Regions from separate parts of the Parafrankia sp. BMG5.11 genome, predicted to be linked through region 2. Evidence: riboswitches for the same ligand, from Rfam matches in the RefSeq annotation. Region 2 holds a riboswitch; the other holds the start of a gene.
What was found. A riboswitch is a leader RNA that binds a small molecule or an ion and turns the genes downstream of it on or off. The one in region 2 is predicted to bind cyclic di-AMP.
Positions count from the first base shown of each region.

Region 1: another riboswitch for cyclic di-AMP. It lies ahead of E0504_RS13330 (transglycosylase family protein); the one in region 2 lies ahead of E0504_RS04140 (transglycosylase family protein).

Region 1 covers NZ_SJXI01000017.1:23,090-32,602, forward strand. The annotation lists gene E0504_RS13320 (cell wall metabolism sensor histidine kinase WalK) at 1-513, shown strand, start outside; gene E0504_RS13325 (SDR family NAD(P)-dependent oxidoreductase) at 633-1,523, shown strand; cyclic di-AMP (ydaO/yuaA leader) riboswitch at 1,895-2,071, shown strand; gene E0504_RS13330 (transglycosylase family protein) at 2,084-2,461, shown strand; gene E0504_RS13335 (MFS transporter) at 2,778-4,340, shown strand; gene ppc (phosphoenolpyruvate carboxylase) at 4,379-7,312, opposite strand; gene E0504_RS13345 (M56 family metallopeptidase) at 7,571-8,767, opposite strand; gene E0504_RS13350 (BlaI/MecI/CopY family transcriptional regulator) at 8,781-9,428, opposite strand.
Region 2 covers NZ_SJXI01000003.1:159,959-169,471, reverse strand. The annotation lists gene E0504_RS04150 (hypothetical protein) at 1-162, shown strand, start outside; gene E0504_RS04145 (transglycosylase family protein) at 350-1,093, opposite strand; gene E0504_RS04140 (transglycosylase family protein) at 2,492-3,175, opposite strand; cyclic di-AMP (ydaO/yuaA leader) riboswitch at 3,182-3,429, opposite strand; gene fbaA (class II fructose-bisphosphate aldolase) at 4,960-5,994, opposite strand; gene E0504_RS04130 (DedA family protein) at 6,260-6,937, shown strand; gene E0504_RS04125 (CAP domain-containing protein) at 7,220-8,506, shown strand; gene E0504_RS04120 (NAD(P)-dependent oxidoreductase) at 8,831-9,513, shown strand, end outside.

The sequences.
Region 1 (9,513 bases), on a different contig from region 2:
GCCATGCTCCGTGACATCGCCGCCGACGCCCGCGCCGTCAGCCCGGGACGGACGATCGAGGTCGACGCCCCGCCGATCCTCGAGGTGACGGGGGACGGGGGACGCCTGCGCCAGGCCGTCGGGAACCTCGTCCGCAACGCGCTCGTCCACACCCCGCCCGAGGCGACGGTCTCCCTCACCGTCCGCGACGCCGACACGGACGCGGACGGCGACTCCGACGGCGGTGCGGCGGCCGGTGCGGTGGCCGGTGCGGTGGATGACGACCGGGAGGTCGTCATCTCGGTGATCGACCATGGACCCGGAGTCCCCGCTGACGCCGTCGACCACGTCTTCGAGCGGTTCTACCGCGCCGACTCCGGCCGCTCCCGCGACGCCGGCGGGACGGGGCTGGGCCTGTCCATTGTCGAGGCCGTCGCCGCCGCGCACGGCGGACGGGCCGAGCACCGGCCGACACCGGGCGGCGGCGCCACGTTCCGGCTCGTCCTGCCCCGCCCCGATCCCTCTTCGTCATGAGCTGGATCGGCTCCGTTCACCGCGACCCGCCAGGCTGATCTCGGCGCGGTCGGCCGGGATCCGTCCGGCGGGCGGGACTTGCCGTGCTGGTGAGGTCTCTCGGAGCTCGTGGAGGACGTGTGGTCACCTCGGCGGTCGTCATCACGGGAGCGGCATCCGGGATCGGGCGGGCGTGCGCGGAGCTGTTCGCCGCGCGGGGGTTCGGCGTGGTCGCCGTGGACGTCGACGAGGTCGGCCTGGCGGCGCTGACCCGAGCACAGTCGCGCGCCCCGCGGCCCGCCGTGGCCCCGGCGGATCCCCGGACCGCGGCGGATGCCGGTGCCGTGACGGGGGCGGACTCCCGGCCGGCGGGCGGGCCGGAGCCGCGGATCGTCCCGATGGTCGGGGACGTCTCGGTCGAGGAGACCGGGGCCGCCATGGCGGAGCTGGCGCTCGCGAGCTTCGGGCGGCTGGACGTCGCGGTGCTCAACGCCGGGATCGGCACGACGCTGCCGTGGGAGGCCCCGGGCGCGATCGACCGGCTGGACCGGATCCTCGCCGTCAACGTGCGGGGCGTCGCGATCGGGATCCGTTCGGTGGTCCCCGCGCTCCGGGCGGGCGGTGGCGGCTCAATCGTCGTGACCGCCTCCAGCGGCGGGTTGCAGAGCGAACCGGGGAACTGGGCGTACAACGCGTCCAAGGCGGCTGTGATCAACATGGTGCGGGCCGCGGCGCTCGACCACGCCGCCCAGAACATCCGGATCAACGCCGTCGCCCCCGGCCTGACCGAGACGGCGCTGACCGCGCGCCACCGCACCGACCCGGCGTCCACCGCGGCGGTGAGCCGCCGCATTCCGATGGGGCGCTGGGGGCAGCCGGGCGAGCTGGCCTCGGCCGTCTGGTTCCTGGCCTCCGCCGAGTCGTCCTACATCACCGGAACGACGCTGGTCGCCGACGGGGGCCTGACCGCGCACCACGGGGTCGTGCCTCTGCCGGCTCCGGAGGTTGCGCTGCCGACTCCGGAAATCTGACCCGGAACGGACGAAATTACGACTCGTCCGCATCAGGGGCCTGTCAACAGGTCTGGGTGGTGCCCGGACGAACGCCGGGACCATTTCCAACTTGATGCTCGCGCAACTTCTTCCCGGTTCACGGGTCGAATTCCTGCGCCGAGGTGAGCACGTCACCCACTCTCCGTGTCACCGCTCTCGGCCATCGTGGCGGGGCGGTCACGGTGATGGGACGGTCCGTTAAAGAGGAACGCGCCTGCGCGCGTGATACGCCGTCTACGGAGAATCTTCAAGGTTTCGATGGGCCATGTGGTGCTCGCCACAGAGCCTTGGCAATTGTTGGTCCGTTGTGTGTAACGTCTGCGCCGTGCTTTCGTTCAGGAAAGCGCGCACCGGGCGACACGCCGAATCCTGCCCCGCCCGGTGAACAACAAACCTCAGGGCGGGAGCGGGGGAACCAACCTTCGGGCGTCGATCACAGACGTCCTCGGGGTGAAGTCGCGTAGCGCGACCGGGTAAATCCCAGCCCGAACCCGACAGCTAACTTCGCAGGCGTGGGGAGGGGCATCACTTTGTCCGTTATGGCTTCGCGTGCTCGTAAGACCAGTCGTTCCATCCGCCGCGGCCGTGCGCTGCTTGTCGCACCGCTCCTCGCCGCCACGATCGGCGGCGGAATCGCGATGTCACAGCCCGCCAGCGCCGCGGGTCGGCCGGACGCACACCGCTTCCTGAGCGCGGTTGTGCCCTGCGAGTCCGGCGGTAACCCCCGCGTGGTCAACGAGATCGGCGCGGGCGGCCTGTTCCAGTTCCTGCCGAGCACCTGGCGCGGCGTCGGTGGTCAGGGTCTCCCGCAGAACGCAAGCGCCGCCGAGCAGTGGAAGCGCGCGCACATCCTGTACGCGCAGCAGGGAACCAGCCCGTGGTACGCCTCGAAGAGCTGCTGGGGCCCCAAGCTCTGACCCAGCCCCCAGCCCCCAGGCTCTGACGCGGCCCGTCGAATGAATCTGACGCGGCCGTCGAATGGAGCAGACAGGTGACGGACCAGCCTGGCTGAGCCCTGGCTGAGCGTGACAGATGGTCCGTGGAACGCGATCGGTGGCCCGGGTGTCAGTGTCGACACCCGGGCCACCGGCGTTTCGGTACCACCGGCCGCGTCGCACGAGCGCGAGGAAGCACGAGCGCGAGCGCGAGGAAAAGAGACCTGCCGTACGCTGAACAGTCGTCCGCCCGCGCACCTGCGGCCGAGTTGGCGGCGGCCGGAGAGGTGGGTTGTCGATGGCCGAGCCGACCAGCCGCCGCAGGTTCGCCGTTCTCGCGATCTGCTGCATGAGTCTGCTGATCGTGGGGCTGGACGGCACCATCGTGAACGTGGCCCTGCCCGCACTGCGCCGGGATCTGGGTGCGTCGCCCGCGGGCCTGCAATGGACGATCGACAGCTACACCCTCGTCCTGGCCAGCCTGCTCATGCTCGGTGGTTCCACCGGCGACCGGCTCGGCCGCCGCCGGATCTTCCAGACCGGACTGGCCCTGTTCACCGCAGGCTCGCTGCTGTGCAGCCTCGCGCCCGGGCTCGGCTGGCTGGTGGCCTTCCGAATGGTGCAGGCCGTCGGCGGCTCGATGCTGAACCCGGTTGCGATGTCCATCATCACCAACACGTTCACCGACCCGCGGGAACGGGCCCGCGCCATCGGTCTCTGGGGCGCGGTGATCGGGATCAGCATGGCACTCGGCCCGGTGCTCGGCGGCATCCTCGTCGAGACGGTGAGCTGGCGGGCGATCTTCTGGATCAACATCCCGATCGGGCTCGCCGCGCTGGTGCTCACGCACCGCTTCGTCCCCGAGTCCCGCGCGCCGAGCCCACGCCGCCTGGACCCCGTCGGACAGCTCCTTGTGATCGCCGTCCTCTCGACCCTCACCTACTCGATCATCGAGGCGCCCGCGGCCGGCTGGACGTCCACCGAAACGCTCGTCCTGTTCGCGGCGGCGGTCGCCGCGGCGGCGCTGCTGGTCGGCTACGAGTCGCGGCGCACCGAGCCGTTGCTGGACGTCCGCTTCTTCCGCAGCGCGCCCTTCTCCGGCGCGACGGCGATCGCGGTGTGCGCGTTCGGCGCCCTCGCCGGCTTCCTCTTTCTCAACACGATCTATCTGCAGGACGTCCGTGGCTACTCGGCGCTGCACGCCGGCCTGCTGACCCTGCCGATGGCGCTGGCCACCCTGGTGGTCGCGCCCCTGTCCGGCCGGGCGGTGGGCCGCTTCGGCCCGCGTCCGTCGCTGCTCGCCGCGGGTGTCACCCTGACCGCCGGCAGCGCGGCGATGACGGGCCTGTCCCCACAGACCTCCGTCACCACCCTGATGGTCGCCTACGTCCTCTTCGGGACGGGCTTCGGCCTGGTGAACGCGCCGATCACCAACACTGCGGTCTCCGGGATGCCGCTCGCGCAGGCCGGGGTCGCGGCGGCGGTCGCCTCGACGAGCCGCCAGGTCGGCCAGTCGCTGGGCGTGGCCGTGATCGGCTCCGTCGCGGCAGCGACCGCGACGGTCGGGGCCGTCGGCGACGGCCCGGGAGTCGGGATCGACCCCACCAGCACGGCCGCCTGGTGGGCGGTGGTCGCGGCCTGCGCCGCCGTCCTCGCCCTGGGGTTCGCGACGACGGGCACCTGGGCCCGGCGCACCGCGGACCAGACCCGGTCCCGTCTCCTGACCACCCCCGCTCCCGGGCAGGCCGCCACCCCGCAGGAAGGGACCCAGCAGGTTGCCACCCCACCGGCCGCGACCCCACAGGCTGGGAACCAGCAGGCCGCCCACCCGGTGACCGCCGAACCGGAGCCCAGCCCCTGACCCACCACCCGCCCGGCCCTGCGCCCGCGCTCTGACGATCAGCCCGTGTTGCGGAGGCCGGCGGCTATTCCGTTGATGGTCAGCAGCAGGCCGCGGCGAAGCTGAGGGTCGGCGGTGTCACCGGCCGCCCTGGTGCGGGCCAGCAGGGAGACCTGCAACGCGTGCAGCGGGGCCAGGTAGGCGTCCCGGACCAGCAGCGTGTGGCGCAGCACCGGCGCGGTCTCGAGCAGGCCGGCCTGCCCGGTGACGGCCAGCACCTCCCGCACCGTCCGCGCGTGCTCGTCCCGGATGACGTCGAACAGCGCGGCCGTGGCCGGGTCGACCAGCGCCGAGACGTAGCGCTGGGCGATCGCGAGGTCCGACTTCGCCAGGGTCATCTGGACGTTGCCGAGGAACGTCCGGAAGAAATGCCACGAGCGGTACATCTCGGCCAGCTCCCCGCCCGCGCCGGCCTCGCGCGCCGCCGCCAGCCCGGAGCCGACCCCGAACCAGCCGGGCAGGATGATCCGGGCCTGCGTCCAGCCGAACACCCAGGGGATGGCCCGCAGGTCCGCCAGCCCTCCGGAGCCGCCGGGCCGCCGCGAGGGGCGGGAGCCGATGTTGAGGTTGCCGAGCTCCTCCACCGGCGTCGCCGCCAGGAAGAACGGAACCAGGGCCGGGTCGGCGACGAGGGAGCGGTAGGCGTCCTTCGCCGCGTCCGCGACCGCCGTCATGGTCCCGTTCCAGCCGGCGAGCGCCTGTTCGGTGAACCGGGAGGTGCGGTGCAGGACGGACGCCTCCACCACCGCCGACAGGGTGATCTCCAGGTTCTGCCGGGCCAGCTGCGGCAGGGTGTACTTGTCCGAGATCACCTCGCCCTGTTCGGTGACCTTGATCGGCCCGTCCAGGGTGCCGAACGGCTGGGCGAGGATCGCCTCGCCGGAGGGGCCGCCGCCGCGGCCGACCGATCCGCCGCGGCCGTGGAAGAGCCGCAGCACGACCCCGTGGGCGCGGGCGGTGTCCCGCAGCTCACGCTGCGCCTTGTGGATCTCCCACTGGGACGCGGTGATGCCGGCGTCCTTGGACGAGTCCGAGTAGCCGAGCATGACCTCCTGGACGTCACCGCGTGCCGCGACCAGCGCCCGGTAGGACGGGTCGGCGAGCAGCCGGTCGAGCAGCGTCCCCGCGGCGCGCAGCTCGGCGACGGTCTCGAACAGCGGCACGAACCCGATCCGCGCCCACGCGACCGCCGGCACCGCGGGCCCGTGACGTTCCGTGCCGCTGGACGTCCCCGGTGGCCGGCCGAGGCCGACCAGGCCGGCCTCGCGGGCGAGCACGGCGACGGCCAGGATGTCGTCGGCGTCGCGGGTCATCGAGACGATGTAGCTCTCGATGACGCCGTCGCCGTACTGGTCCAGCGCGTGGCGCACCGTGGTGAGCAGTTCGAGGGTGCGCGCCACCCGCTCGGGCAGCCGCGGCGGGACGGCACCGAGCAGCGGCCGGCGCCCCGCCAGCTCGGCCGACAGCAGTGCGAGCCGGGCCGGCCGGTCCAGGTCGCGGTAGGGGACGTCCAGCTCGGCAAGCTGGTCGTAGATCGCGCCGAGGGCGGCGTGGTGGGCGTCGGCGTGCTCGCGGATGTCGAGGGTGGCCAGGGAGAGGCCGACGGCGCTCGCCGTCCGGATCGCGCGCCGCAGCGGCCCGTTCGCGACGAGCTCGCCGTGGCTCGCGGCGAGAGAGACCCGCATGAGCTCCAGCTCGTCCACCAGGTCGGTGGGCCGCAGGTAGTCCTTGCCCGGGACGTGCGGTGCGCCGGCGGCCAGCCGGGCGCGGGTGCCGGCCAGCCGCGCCAGGATGTAGCTGCACTTGAGCCGGTACGGCTCCTCGGCGTTGAGCCGGATGAAGCGGTCGTACACCTCGGGCAGCGCGGCGCGGTCCGCGGCCAGCGCGGCGAGCAGGCCGCCGCTGACCTCCCCGACCACCCGGGTGGACGCCGTCAGTTCACGGACCAGCCGGTCGACGAGGGCGGTGAGCGCCCGGATGCCGAACTCGTACTGGAGGTTGAGGACCTCCAGCGTGACCTCCGGCGTGACGTTCGGATTCCCGTCCCGGTCGCCGCCGGCCCAGGAGCCGAAGGCCAGCGGACGGGCGGCCACCGGCAGCTCGACCCCGATCCGGGCGAACGCGGTGTCGAGCTCCTCCAGCAGATCGGGCAGGACCTCGGTGGCGATCGAGGTGAGGTAGTACGCGGCCGAGCGTGCCTCGTCCGCCGGCTTCGGCCGCTCCACCCGCAGCTCGTCGGTCTGCCAGAGGACGTCCACCAGCTCGGCGAGACGACGGGCCAGCCGCTCGTCGTCGGCGCCGGGGCGGCGCGGGTCGTCGGTGGCGTCGAGCAGGTCGGCGATGCCGCGCAGCGTCTCCAGGACGGAACGGCGGCTGGCCTCGGTGGGGTGCGCGGTGAAGACCGGGCGCAGCTGCAGGCGCCGCATGACCTCGGCCGGAAGGTCCGGGTCGACGGCCCCCTCGTCCACCGCTTCGGCGATGCGGTCGGCGAGGTCGCGCAGCCGGCTGCGCGGGCGGTCGGAGATCTCCCGCGCCCGGTGCAGCTGCTCGGTGATGTTCGCGAGCTGGAAGTAGGCGGTGAACGCGCGGGCGAGCAGGATCGCCTGCCGCGCGTCGACGCCGTCGAGGACGGCGGCGAGCTCGGTGCCGCCGTCCTCGCCGCGGGCGAGCATGCGGACCCGTTCGACCAGCGCGAGCAGTTCCGGGCCCTCGTGGCGGGTGAGGGCCTCGCCGAGCAGCGCGCCGAGGCGGCGCACGCCGGCGCGGACGGCCGCGTGGCGCGCGTCGGAGGACACGCCGCCGGAGAAGCCGCCCGGGTCCTGGGCCTGCTGGTCCGGACGCCCGTCCGCCGGGTTGCCGGTGCTCGCCGGGTTGTTGCTGCTCTCCGGGCTCTCGGTGCTCGCCGTCCCGGGGATGCCAGGTGTGGTGGTCACGCCGCCGTCTCCGATGGGTTGATGTCGCGGAAGAGCTCTCCGCGACAGCGATCAGGTGAGGACGTGTCTGCGGGGCAGGTGCGGGTGCGGGCTCTGCAGGTGCGGGTGCGGGCTCGCTGTCCGGATCCGGCGACGGCGGTGTCGCCGCGCCGGCGAGCGGGCTGTTGCCCTGCCGACGCACATGTCCAGTCTGCCGACTGTGTGCGCTTCTGTGGTACCCGGGTTGCCGGAAAGCTCAGGTGAACGGAAAGCTCAGGTTCAGGTGAGGAGCAGGATCACCGGGGTGAGGAACACCACGGCGGCGGTGAGGTAGGCGGTCCCGGGCAGCCAGATCGGGACGGCCGGCGGGTCGAGCAGCCGGGCGATCCGGGCGACGACCGGCGTCCGCACGCCCGCGTTGCGCGCCGGGTCGGTGCGGTCCGTGGCCACCGCGGCGGCGACGGCCGCCAGCCGACCCACGCCGGCGACTCCGAGCACGGCGGGTGACTCCGGCGGGCTCACCGGCCCGAGGTCCGCCGGCCCGAGGTCCGCCGGTCCGGAGTCGGCCGGTCCGGAGTCCGCCGGTCCGACCGGGCCCGTCGCGCTCAGCGTCCCGGCGGGCACCGGTGCGCGGGTGACGCCGAGGCGGGCGAGTGCCCGGGCCAGGGTCCGCCCGCAGGTGCGCCGGGCGGCGGCGTCGTCCGCGAGCATCTCGACCAGCAGCGAGACGGCGGCCGTCGCCTCACGGGCCGGGCGCAGGAAGGGGAAGGTGCGCTCCCAGGCGACGAACGGTTGGATGACCAGGTCGTGCCGGCCGCTGACGTGTGCTTCTTCGTGCGCGAGGACGGCGTCCAGTTCCTCGGGGGTCAGCGTCCGCAGCAGGCCGGCGGAGACGACGACCCGTGCATGGCGCACTCCGGGGACGCAGTAGGCGACGGCGACGGGATGGTCCAGGATCCGCAGCCGGGTGCCGGCCCTGTCCCGGTGCTCGCACAGGCGGCACCCGGTGCCGTGCTCCCCGTGCTCACCGGAGCTGCCGGGGTCGCCGGGGCCACCGGGGTCGTGCCCGCGGTGCCGGTGCCGGTGGCCGGCGAGGTCGACGAGGTGCCGGTGCCGGTGGCGCTCGCGCAGAGTCGCCGCCGTCGACATGGCCAGCACGCCGAACAGGCGTGCCGCCAGCGCCGCCGCGATGGCCAGCCCGACGAGGTTCGTCCGCCCGAGCCCGACCAGCGGCTCACCGGCGAGAAGGTTGGAGGCGTGGTCGGCGAGTGCCGACGGGATGCCCTGCGACAGCGGGGCCACAGTGAAGGCCGCGGCGGCCAGCAGGGCCGACACCCCACCCGCGAGGCCTATCGCCTGCCACAGCACGATCGCCGCCCGCGGGCAGCGGTGCGGCCACCGCGCGGCGGCCAGCAGGCGCGGAACCGGCCAGGCCAGCGCGCCCGCGAACAGGGCGAGAAGGGCCGCGGTCGTCATGTCCCGGCAGACGCTACCGCTCGTCCACCGGGAGGTGCACCGGTCGCGGCTCGGCCGTGACTGACGATTCTTCGGACATGCTGGCCACGGTGGCCGCCGCGGTGCTGTCCGTGACGTCGGCGACGTCCGCCGGCCCCCCGACGGTGGTCGTGGCCGGACCGCCCGCCTCGCCGGGAGCGCCCGGCCCACGGCCCGCGCCCTCGGTGCCGACGCCCTCGGCGCTGATGCCCTCGGAGCCGCTGCCTGCGCCGCTGTCACTCACGGCGCCGCCCGGCCCGGACGCGGTGGCGGTCCCGTCGGTCGCCGCGTCGCCGGCCGGCTCGAGCGCGCGGCGCAGGATCTCGGCCTCCTCCGCGGAGACCGAGCCGACGAAGCGGACGAGTGCGGAACCCCGGTCGTCGGCGGTGCCCAGGGCCTCCAGCATCGCCTCGGCGACGACGGTCTCGCGGCTGTCGGTCGCCGCGTAGCGGTGGGCACGGGCGGCCCGCTGGCGCCGGACGAAGCCCTTGCGCTCCAGCCGCTCCAGCACCGTCAGCACGGTGGTGTAGGCGAGGTCGCGCTCGTGGTGCAGGCGGGCCGCCACGTCGCGTGCTGTCAGCCAGTCGTCGGCCGACCACAGGACGTCCATGACAGACCGTTCCAGGTCACCCAGGCGTGCCATGGGACCGATCCTACGCCGCGTAGAAGTTCTTGCCCGGAACTTCGTCGAGCCCGGTCGATCTCACAACGAAAAAATCTTCTACCGA
Region 2 (9,513 bases):
CAGGCCCCGAGGCGCCTTGACATAGACGCCGCGCGACGTCCCGACGTGGCACCGCAGGCCGTCAGCGCCGGGCCGTGGCAGCCGCCAGCCGCTGACGGCGCTGTCAGCCGCTGGGAGCGGATGCGGGTGCCCCGGCCGCCGGTCGTGCCGCCAGCCGGCTGACGGCGCTGTCAGCCACCCTTGGGGGTGCTGCCGACGGTGTGAGGGCGCTGCCGGCCGTCTCAGGGCGTGCGACAGCTGTCGACGCTGTCAGCTGTCGGCAACGTCCGCTGGCGCCGCCGACGTCGGCCGTCGACGGTGGTGTCAGGTGAAGCCGGCGGTGCCGGGGTGCCTGGCGGCGCTGGTGGTGTCAGCCGCTGACGGTGGCGTTCCACAGGTTCTGGCCGACCACGCCGGGCTGACCGTCACTCACTCGGGTGAGGTACGAGTAGAGCGCGGCGATGCCCTGCGATTCCGGGCCGAACTTGCCGTCGACGGTCAGGACGAACCGGCGGTCGCGCATCTCTGCCTGCCATATGAAGGCGTCCGCGCGCACGTCGTCGCCCATACCGACGTTCAGCGCCTCGCCGCCGAACTGGCCGCCGACCTCAGCCCGAGCGCGCTCGAGCGTCATAGGCGGCTCGGCCGGCGTCAGGGCCTGGGCGATCACGTCGCCGCCGGCACCGGACGACGCCGGCGCCGGGCCGTTCCTCGTGAGGCCGAGCTTGCTGGTGCAGCCGGGCCATGGTGACCAGCCGCGGCTGTTGTACAGCTTGTACGCGGCCTCGTCCTGCATCGCGGGAGGAGCCTGGTCGGGTCGGCCGGGGTAGCCCAGGCCCGTCCAGGTGCGCTGGTCGAACTGGTAGGCACCGTAGAAGCCGTTGCCGGTGTTGATGGCGTAGTTGCCGCCCGACTCGCACTTGCGGAGCTTCGCGAAGTCGTCGGCAGTCGCCGCTCCCGCGGGAGCGGCGGTCACCGCGAGCCCGGTGCCGACCAGCGCCGTCACGGCGCCGGTGGTGCGCAGGACCCGAGTCGCGGTGGACGGTCCCTGGGTCGCTCGGTGCCTTCCGCCACGGCCATTGGAACGGGCGGGAACACGATCATGCGATCGCATCAGAGTCCTTCCCGTCGCCTACGGGGTGAGCTGTCGGGTTCGGGCTGGAAGTTGCCCGGTCGGCGCCGCTGGCCCGGAGCCCGTCCTCGCGGATCGGTGTGCTCCCGGCCGCACGTTTCGCCGGCTTAACCCCTAGGACGCCGGGGGGGCGTCCGGATGGTGGGTCCCCCGCTCCTGCCCGATGTTGTCCGTGCTCGTTCCGGCCATGGGGACGGGGGCAGGACTCGGCGTCCGTCCGCATGACCTCGCCCGGGGAGGCGAGTGGGCGGAACTGTAGCGAGATCTAGCTAGACGGCGCAAATTCGGGCGGCTAGTGGGGGATGCGAAAGGACCACATCGGAGCTACCCGAATGGGCTGATTGACGAGTGACGTAGCCGATTGTGACGAGACGCACTGATCCGGATGACGTTACCGCCAGGCCGCGGACGGCCGTCCGCCGGGGTGGGTCGGGCCGCGTGCCGTCGCGTCTGGACGGCTCCTCGAAAGTATTTTTGTCGTTCGTTTGTAGTTTTTTCCTAGATAATTACGTTTTGTATATCTAACATGACTATATGTAGGTTGATGGGGTTGTGGGCCCGGGGGCACGGGGCGCGGCGGAGGGAGGACCTGCACGGGCGACGGGATCGGGCTGGCCGTCCGCGGCGGGCGTGTCCCGGCCTGTGTGGGACACGCCCGCCCGCCGGGATCACCGGCGTGGACGGCTCCTCCTGCGGCCTGGGCCGGAGGAGATCATGCGGCGGGCTCGACCTAGCAGAGTCGGCGGCGGATCACGCGCCGCGGCGACTTGGCTGTCGGAGGGTTCGTCCGATCATCGGGTGGATCACGGATGAGAACACGGCCCCCGGCATCGGGACTTCGACGCCGGCTTGCCGCCTGAGTCCGTACCGCCTCCCGTGCCGCGCGGATCGTTGGGGCGATCCGCGCACCGGCCCCCGCCCGCACGGCGGGGTCTGCCCCGTGCGGGCGGGTCATACGGTCCTGGCGCCGGCGGGTCTTCGCCGCGGACGAACCGGGGCGACGCAGAGTGCCGAGCTCGTGCTGGTGGGGGAATCGCGGTTGCGACAGCACGTGGTCGGCCGCGGGCGGGATGTCCGGAGACACACCGGCTGGGCGGAGTTGGAACACGGATGATTCGCCGGCGCCCGGTTCGAGGGCCTGAGTCCATGGAGGGATGGCTCACCGCGACGGGCGCGGGTGGGATGCCTCGTCCGGGGGAAGGACGCCTTGCGAAGGGGGCTCGACCGGTGCGTGGGGGCCACCGCGACCGGACGGCGGCGTGGGGGCGGCCGTCAGGAGGGTGCGGTGGGTCGGTTCAGGCCAGCGGGGGAGCGGGCGCCGCGTGCGGCGGTGGCCGTCAGACGGCCCGGCTGGTGACCGAGTGCGCCGGTCGGCAGACGTCAGCCGAAGGTGGCCGCCCAGGTCTGCGGACCCAGGACGCCGTCCACCACGAGGCCGCGTGCGGCCTGGAAGTCACGCGCCGCGGCCGCGGACCGTGGTCCGTAGCTGCCGTCGACCGTGAGGGGGTAGCCGAGGGAGGTCATCTTGGCCTGCCAGGAGCGGACTTCGTCGCTGACCTGGTTGACCATCGACGCGGTGTATGTCCGCGTCAGGTTCGGGACGCCCGCGGCTGCGGGCTGGGCGACCAGCGAGGTGCGCTCGGCCGCTCTGGACGCCTGGACCCCGGCGCCTGATGACGACGCGCCGGGCAGGAGCTGCTCGGAGCCCATTCCGCTCCCGCAGACCGGCCACTGGCCGAACCCGGAACGGAGTGCGAGTTGCAGTGCCGCTGCGTCCTGCACGGCGGGCGGAGCCGTGTGTGGCAGCCCCGAGTAGCCGAGGCTGCGCCAGGTGCCTGGCGAGAACTGGTAAGCGCCATAGTAGCCGTTACCGGTGTTCGTCGTGTAGTTACCGCCGGACTCGCATTGCCGTAGACCTTCCCAGGTCGTGGCGGCGTTGGCCGGCTGGCTCAGGGCGAGTGTTCCGCCGACCGCCGCGGCGATGACGGGGACGGAGACGAGAGTGCGGGCCCGGCTGCGGGTACTGCTGCGGCGTTGTCGGCCACTGGTACGTGCGTCGGACATGCGTGAGTTTTCCTTCCCCACGCCTGCGAGGTGAGCTGTCGGGTTCGGGCAGGGAAAAAGCCCGGCCGCCAAGTCAGGAACTCCGGAAATCCTGTGCCTTCGGCAACGGAGGACAAGCTTCCTCCTCGTGCCGTCGGCGTTAGCGGCTTCACCCCAAGGTCCCCAGAATCGGCGACCGGGTATTGGTTCCCCCGCTCCTGCCATCGGGTTTCTGTTTCCAACGGATGGGGGCAGGGATTCGGCGTGCCACCCGTCGGGTGCCCGGCCTGTCTCCGGGCACGGCGAAGACCATAACCACGCCGTCAGGTCGAATGACAAGCACTGAATGCCTCGGGTGAAAAAGAGCACACCGTCCGGTGGCTGCTTGAGGTTTGATCACGGTGCTGGTATCGCGCGCGCATGCGCGCTCATTAACTTGGCGACCGCGTCGTGGAGGGTGGTTCGTACCGACAGATCACACTGGTGAAAGATCGTTACCATTGGGCGTGCTGTCGGCAATCAAGCCGAATATGCGAGAAGGCTACCCGCGGCCGGCCAGGCCGTCATCAAGCAGCTAGAAAATTCATATCGTCGTGCTGATACCAGCCCGCATGCCGTGATGTGTGAGAAACGCAACTGTAACTATGAGTTAACTTGTTGGGGTGTTTCTGTGACTGCTTGCGGGGTGGTGGCGTCCCTCGGGGTCGGGTCGGTACGTCCCATTCGTCCCTCGGATCGATCTTGGCTGAGGTGGGTCCGTGTGTGTCTCTCGCTCGTGATCGGGCGATCGCGTGGGCTGTCTGGTGCCTCTCTGCGTGCCCCGAAGTAGCCCCGTTCGGGCGGGAATCCGAGCTGTCCCGCGGGCCCACGGGCGGGGCGGCTCGCGGTTCGGCCACGGCGTGCGTCTCGGGGCGGGCCGGAAGAGGTATCACCGGGGCGCACGAACGGGTGCGCTCGGGTCACCGCGGCAGCAGCGTTCGGCGCGCGGCCGCATGTGTCGGCATGTGTCGGGTAGGACGCATCGGGGCCGCTGAGACACATAGGAGCCCACGCGAACGCTGCGTCCGGTGTGGACTCCGATGGGTCGTGCGCGTGGTCTCGGCAGGCTTTACCCGATCCGCAACCCATGAGGGGCCTGTGGTGGGCTGTGGGCTTCGGAGTGTCCTGGGTTGGTATGGGCGCCGATGTCGCGCCGACCGCCCGCACGATCTTCATGAGGCCTCGCCGGGCGGGTGACGCCTCGCGTCCACATCGAGGGTGCGCTTCCGCATGGATAGGAGCGGGTGCACACTCTGTTCCGAGTTGGCGCCGTGTGCTCCGCTGGGCACCGCGCGCCCACGATAGCTTTGTGTGCCTATTTGGGCACTATGCGTCCCGGGTGTCATTGGGTGTCCGGATGGCACTGAGCGTCCCGGATGGCACTGGGCGTCCCGGGCGGCATCGGGCGGCACCGGGTGTCGGGCGGCACCGGGCGAGGGGCCCCGTCCCGGGTAAACGGTGCGTGTCCCGACAGGTACCTCATTGTTCCCGGGGAATGTGGTCCCCCGGGCGTGCGGCGCTCAGGGGGTTCCGGTGCCGCCCTCCGCGGCCGCGGACGCTCGGCCGACCGAAGAGCAATGAGGAGACACGGCGTCGAGACATAGGGAGAGCGGAGCCATGGGGAGAACAGTGCCATGTGCGGCCGAGGGCCACAGCCCGGGACACATGGACTCCGCGGGGCATAGATGTACTCCCGGGGACAGGCGTCCCCGGGAGGGAGAGGAACGGATCAGGTGACCGTCGGGCCGTGAACCGGACGAGGCTGGTCAGACCCCGATCGACCGGCCGGCGGACCGCAGGTCGTCACAGGCCTGGGCGACCCGGGCGGCCATGGCGGTTTCGGCGGCCTTGCCGTAGGTGCGCGGGTCGTAGGCCTTCTTGACCCCGACCTCACCGTCCACCTTGAGGACACCGTCGTAGTTGCGGAGCATGTGGTCGACGATCGGCCGGGTGAACGCGTACTGGGTGTCGGTGTCCACGTTCATCTTGATGACGCCGTAGTCGAGCGTTTCGCGGATCTCGGAGAGGTCCGACCCACTGCCGCCGTGGAAGACCAGGTTGAACGGCTTCGCGTCGGCGGCCAGGCCGAGCTTCTCGGCCACGTGCTGCTGACCCTCGCGCAGGATCGAGGGTCGGAGCTTGACGTTCCCCGGCTTGTAGACGCCGTGCACGTTGCCGAACGTCGCGGCCAGCATGTAGCTGCCCTTTTCTCCGGTGCCGAGAACCTCGGCGGTGCGGAACATGTCGCCGGGGGTGGTGTAGAGCTTCTCGTCGATGGCGCCTACGACGCCGTCCTCCTCACCACCGACGACACCGATTTCGACTTCCAGCACGATGCGCGCCGCGCGACAGTCGGCGAGCAGCTCGTCGGCAATCTTGAGGTTCTCCTCGAGCTCGACCGCCGAACCGTCCCACATGTGGGACTGGAAAAGCGGGTCGCGGCCCTGCGCCACACGCTCCTTCGAGATGGCGATCAGCGGGCGGATGTAGGTGTCCAGCTTGTCGGCGGGGCAGTGGTCCGTGTGCAGCGCGATGTTCACCGGGTATGCCTTGGCGACGTGGTGCGCGTATTCGGCGAGCGCTTCCGCGCCCAGCACCATGTTCTTGATGGTCGTTCCCGAGAGGAACTCGGCGCCGCCGGTCGACACCTGGACGATTCCGTCGCTGCCGGCTTCCGCGAAACCCCGGAGCGCGGCATTGAGGGTCTGCGACGAGGTCACGTTGATGGCGGGGTAGGCGTAGGCGTTCGACTTCGCCCGGCTGAGCATCTCGGCGTAGACGTCTGGGCTGGCGATGGGCATCGGTGGAACTCCTCGAAAGGTGTAGGGGCGCCGCGGCCGGCTGGCGGCACACACCGCCCGCGGGCCTTGGCGCCGGCCGCGCCGCCGAACCCGCCACCGGATCCCTGGATCCCCATGAGTCCGGTCGCGCCCGACGCGTGCCGACGGCAGGTGTAGGCCGAAGGGTATGCCGTCGCGCGCCTCGGACGGGTGTGGTTCCACGCGACATCGCCGGAAGGCGGCTGGATGTCTCCTCCCCGCCCGCCGCGCCCGGCAGACTGGCCGAGTGGACATCGAGAGCCTCTCCGGGATGACCCTCTACGTCATCCTCTTCGCGGTGATATTTGCGGAGAGCGGGATCCTGGTCGGCTTCTGGCTTCCAGGGGACACCATCCTGTTCGCGGCCGGTCTGGTCGCCGCGGATCCGGCCGCGGACGTGTCAATCGTCGTGGTCGCGGTCGGTGTCGCGGTGGTGGCCAGCGCCGGCGCCGTGGTGGGCTATGCCACCGGCAGCCACCTGGGCCGGCCCTACCTGGAACGCCGACACGCGCGGGCACTCGGCCGAACCGAGGAGTTCTACCGCCGGTTCGGCGCGGTGACCCTGATCGCGGCCAGGTTCGTCCCCTGGGCGCGGACGTTCGCTCCGGTGCTGGCGGGCGCGGTGGCGATGCCGCGGCACCGGTTCGGTGTGGCCGTGGTCATCGGCGCCGTCGTCTGGGGGACGGGCCTGACCCTGCTGGGCTACGAGGCCGCCTCGATCCCGGGCCTGCGGGACGCGGCGCTGTGGATCGCGCTGGTGGTCATCGTCGTGTCCGTCCTGGCGGGGGCGGTCGGTGAGCTGCTCCGCCGGCGGGTAGCGCGGCCGCGGGGCCTGGCGGCTCCAGCGGGACCAGCGGGACCAGTGGGACCAGCCCGCACTGAGCGGGTCCCAGGAGATCCCGGCGACGGGACCACCTCGGACTGACCCCTTATATGCCTGGTCGGTGGGTTCGTCCTGGCCCGGCCGGACCCCTACGGCTACAGATCGCTAGTCTCTTCGGGTGAGCGAGCGGCCGGCAAGCCGATCACACAGAGGGTCCGAATGCACTCAGAGCGTCCTGAACGTGACCGGGCTGCGCCGTCCGGTCCGGGCTTGCGTGTACGGCCGGGCTCGCATGCGCGACCGGGCTCGCGTGCGCGGCCGGCCCTGCGTGCGCGGAGTTCGCGCGCCGCGGACCCGGCCGGCCCCGCGGGCCCGGTCCAGGACGTGGTCCGTGGCCGGCGGCACCGAAGACGTCCCACGCCCGGGCGGGCGGGCGGGCTGCGCGCCGCCGCGGGGCTGGTGGCGCTGACGCTGGTCACGCTCGGGCTCGTGGCGGCCTCGGGCGAGGTCCCCTCGACGTCGAGCGCGGCGGGCCGTGGCCTCTCCGGGTTCAACAGGGTTGTCGCGGGCGGGACCGGTGCGGGCACCGCGGATCACACCGCGGGCACGGATGCCGTCGGCGCACCGCCTGGCAGCGCGTCGCGGAGCGGGCGGGGCGCCCTGGCCGGGTACGGCGGGTCGCCCGCCGATCCGGTGTGGCCGGCCGACCGGGGGCCGGTGAGCGGTGTGCTGGTGCTGCGGGCCGATCCCGCGCTGCTCGCGATCATGGCCGCCGACGGGCAACCGGGCTCGGCACCGGGCGAGCCCTGGGTCCTCTACCTGCTCTCGGGCCCCGTGAACGTGACCCGGTGGGCGATGGGCGAGCCGTTCGAGGCAAGCATCGACACCCGGCAGCTGCCGAACGGCGACTACACCCTGTCCGAGGTGATCTTCCGCGCGACGCACGCCCCGCTGGTCCGCACCGGCCGGGTGCCCGTCGCGAACCCCCTCCCGCCCGGGGTGGACCAGACGGCTCCGGGCGGAGCCGCGCCGCGGTCAGCGGCGGCCGCCGCCGATCCGGGCGACGGCACGCCCCGGGGTACGCCGCCCGGCCCTGCCGGGTCGGCCTCCGCGGGAGTGTCCGGCTCCCCGACAGGCGCCGGTTCGCCGTCGGGCGCCGAGCCGGCGGCGGCCGCGAGCACCGCGGCGGGCGCGGTGGCCGGGCCGGCACCGGCCCCCGTCGCCTCCGGCGCCCGGCTCGCCGGGACCCCGACCGGCGCGGGCGGCGGTGCCGGGTCGGCGGCGACGGCCGCGCTGATCGAGGAGGTCGTCACGCGGACCAATGCCCAGCGCTCGGCCGCGGGCTGCCCGGCCCTCGCGGTCGACGCCCGCCTGGCGGCTTCGGCCCAGGAGCACAGCGCGGACATGGCGGCCCGGAACTACTTCGACCACAGCGGCCGGGACGGGCGGTCGCCCTTCGACCGGATCGCGGCGGCGGGCTACGTCTTCTCGATCGCGGCGGAGAACATCGCGGCCGGCCAGCGGACCCCGGCCGACGTCGTCGCGGACTGGATGGCGAGCCCCGGCCACCGGGCGAACATCCTGAACTGTTCGCTCAGCCAGATCGGTGTCGGGTTCGCCACCGGAGGTGACTACGGCACCTACTGGGTCCAGGATTTCGGCTCGCCGTAACGGCACCAATCGGGCGGCCCATTCCCGCTGGTGTTCTTTTGTCGACCCTTTTCTGTGGCCTTCGGGTGGCGTCTCGAAACCGCTCCGGAGGGTCCCGGACGGCGCCCCGGACGGCGGCCCGCGCCGGCCCAGAACCAGGCGCCCTCATCGGGCCCGGTACTATCGCTCGCCATCATGCTCAGGCCGGCCGACTCCGCCGGCAGAGCGGACACCAAAAGATCACGTATCGTCTGGTCCGGAACAGGCCGGGTCGGGTAACCAGCCGCCGGTGTGCGTGGGTCGGCGCCGGCCGGCTGGCCGCGAAGCGGGTGAGGGAGGGCGAGCGTGGTGCGGTCGGTGGTCACCGGCGCGGCCGGATTCCTCGGCGGCGCCGTGGCGCATGAGCTCCGCCGGCGCGGTGACGAGGTCATCGGGCTCGACGTGCGGCGCGCGCCGGGCGTCACCCTGGCCGACGTCACGACGTCCGGGAGCTGGGAGAAGGCGCTCGAAGGCGCTGACCTGCTCGTGCACGCCGCCGCCGTGGGCATGGGCGGCGTCGGGGAGCTGGCGCCGGTGCGGGCCGGCCGGGCGACCCCGCCCAGCGGCATCACCACCGCGCAGATGCGCAAGGTGCTGCTCGGCGGGACCGCGACGGTGCTCGACGCGGCCCAGCGCGCTGGTGTCCGCCGCGTGGTCCACCTGTCCTGCGTGAGCGCGCTCGGCGACGACGCACCGCACGTGGCCGACGAGTCCGCGCCGGTCGGCCTCACCGGCGAGCCGCGCGCCGACGCGATCGCCGCCGCCGAGCAGACCGTCAGCGCGGCCGCCGCCCACGGGGCCCCCGTCACCGTGCTGCGGATCGCCGACGCCTACGGCCCGCGCGCCGGCCGCTGGACGCTGTGGCCCGTGCTGCTGATGCGGGCCGGCCGGTTCGTCCTCGTCGACGGCGGGCGCGGCATGCTGAGCCCCGTCCACGTCGACGACGTGGTGAGCGCGGTGATGGCCGTCGCGGCCGCCCCGGGCGAGGC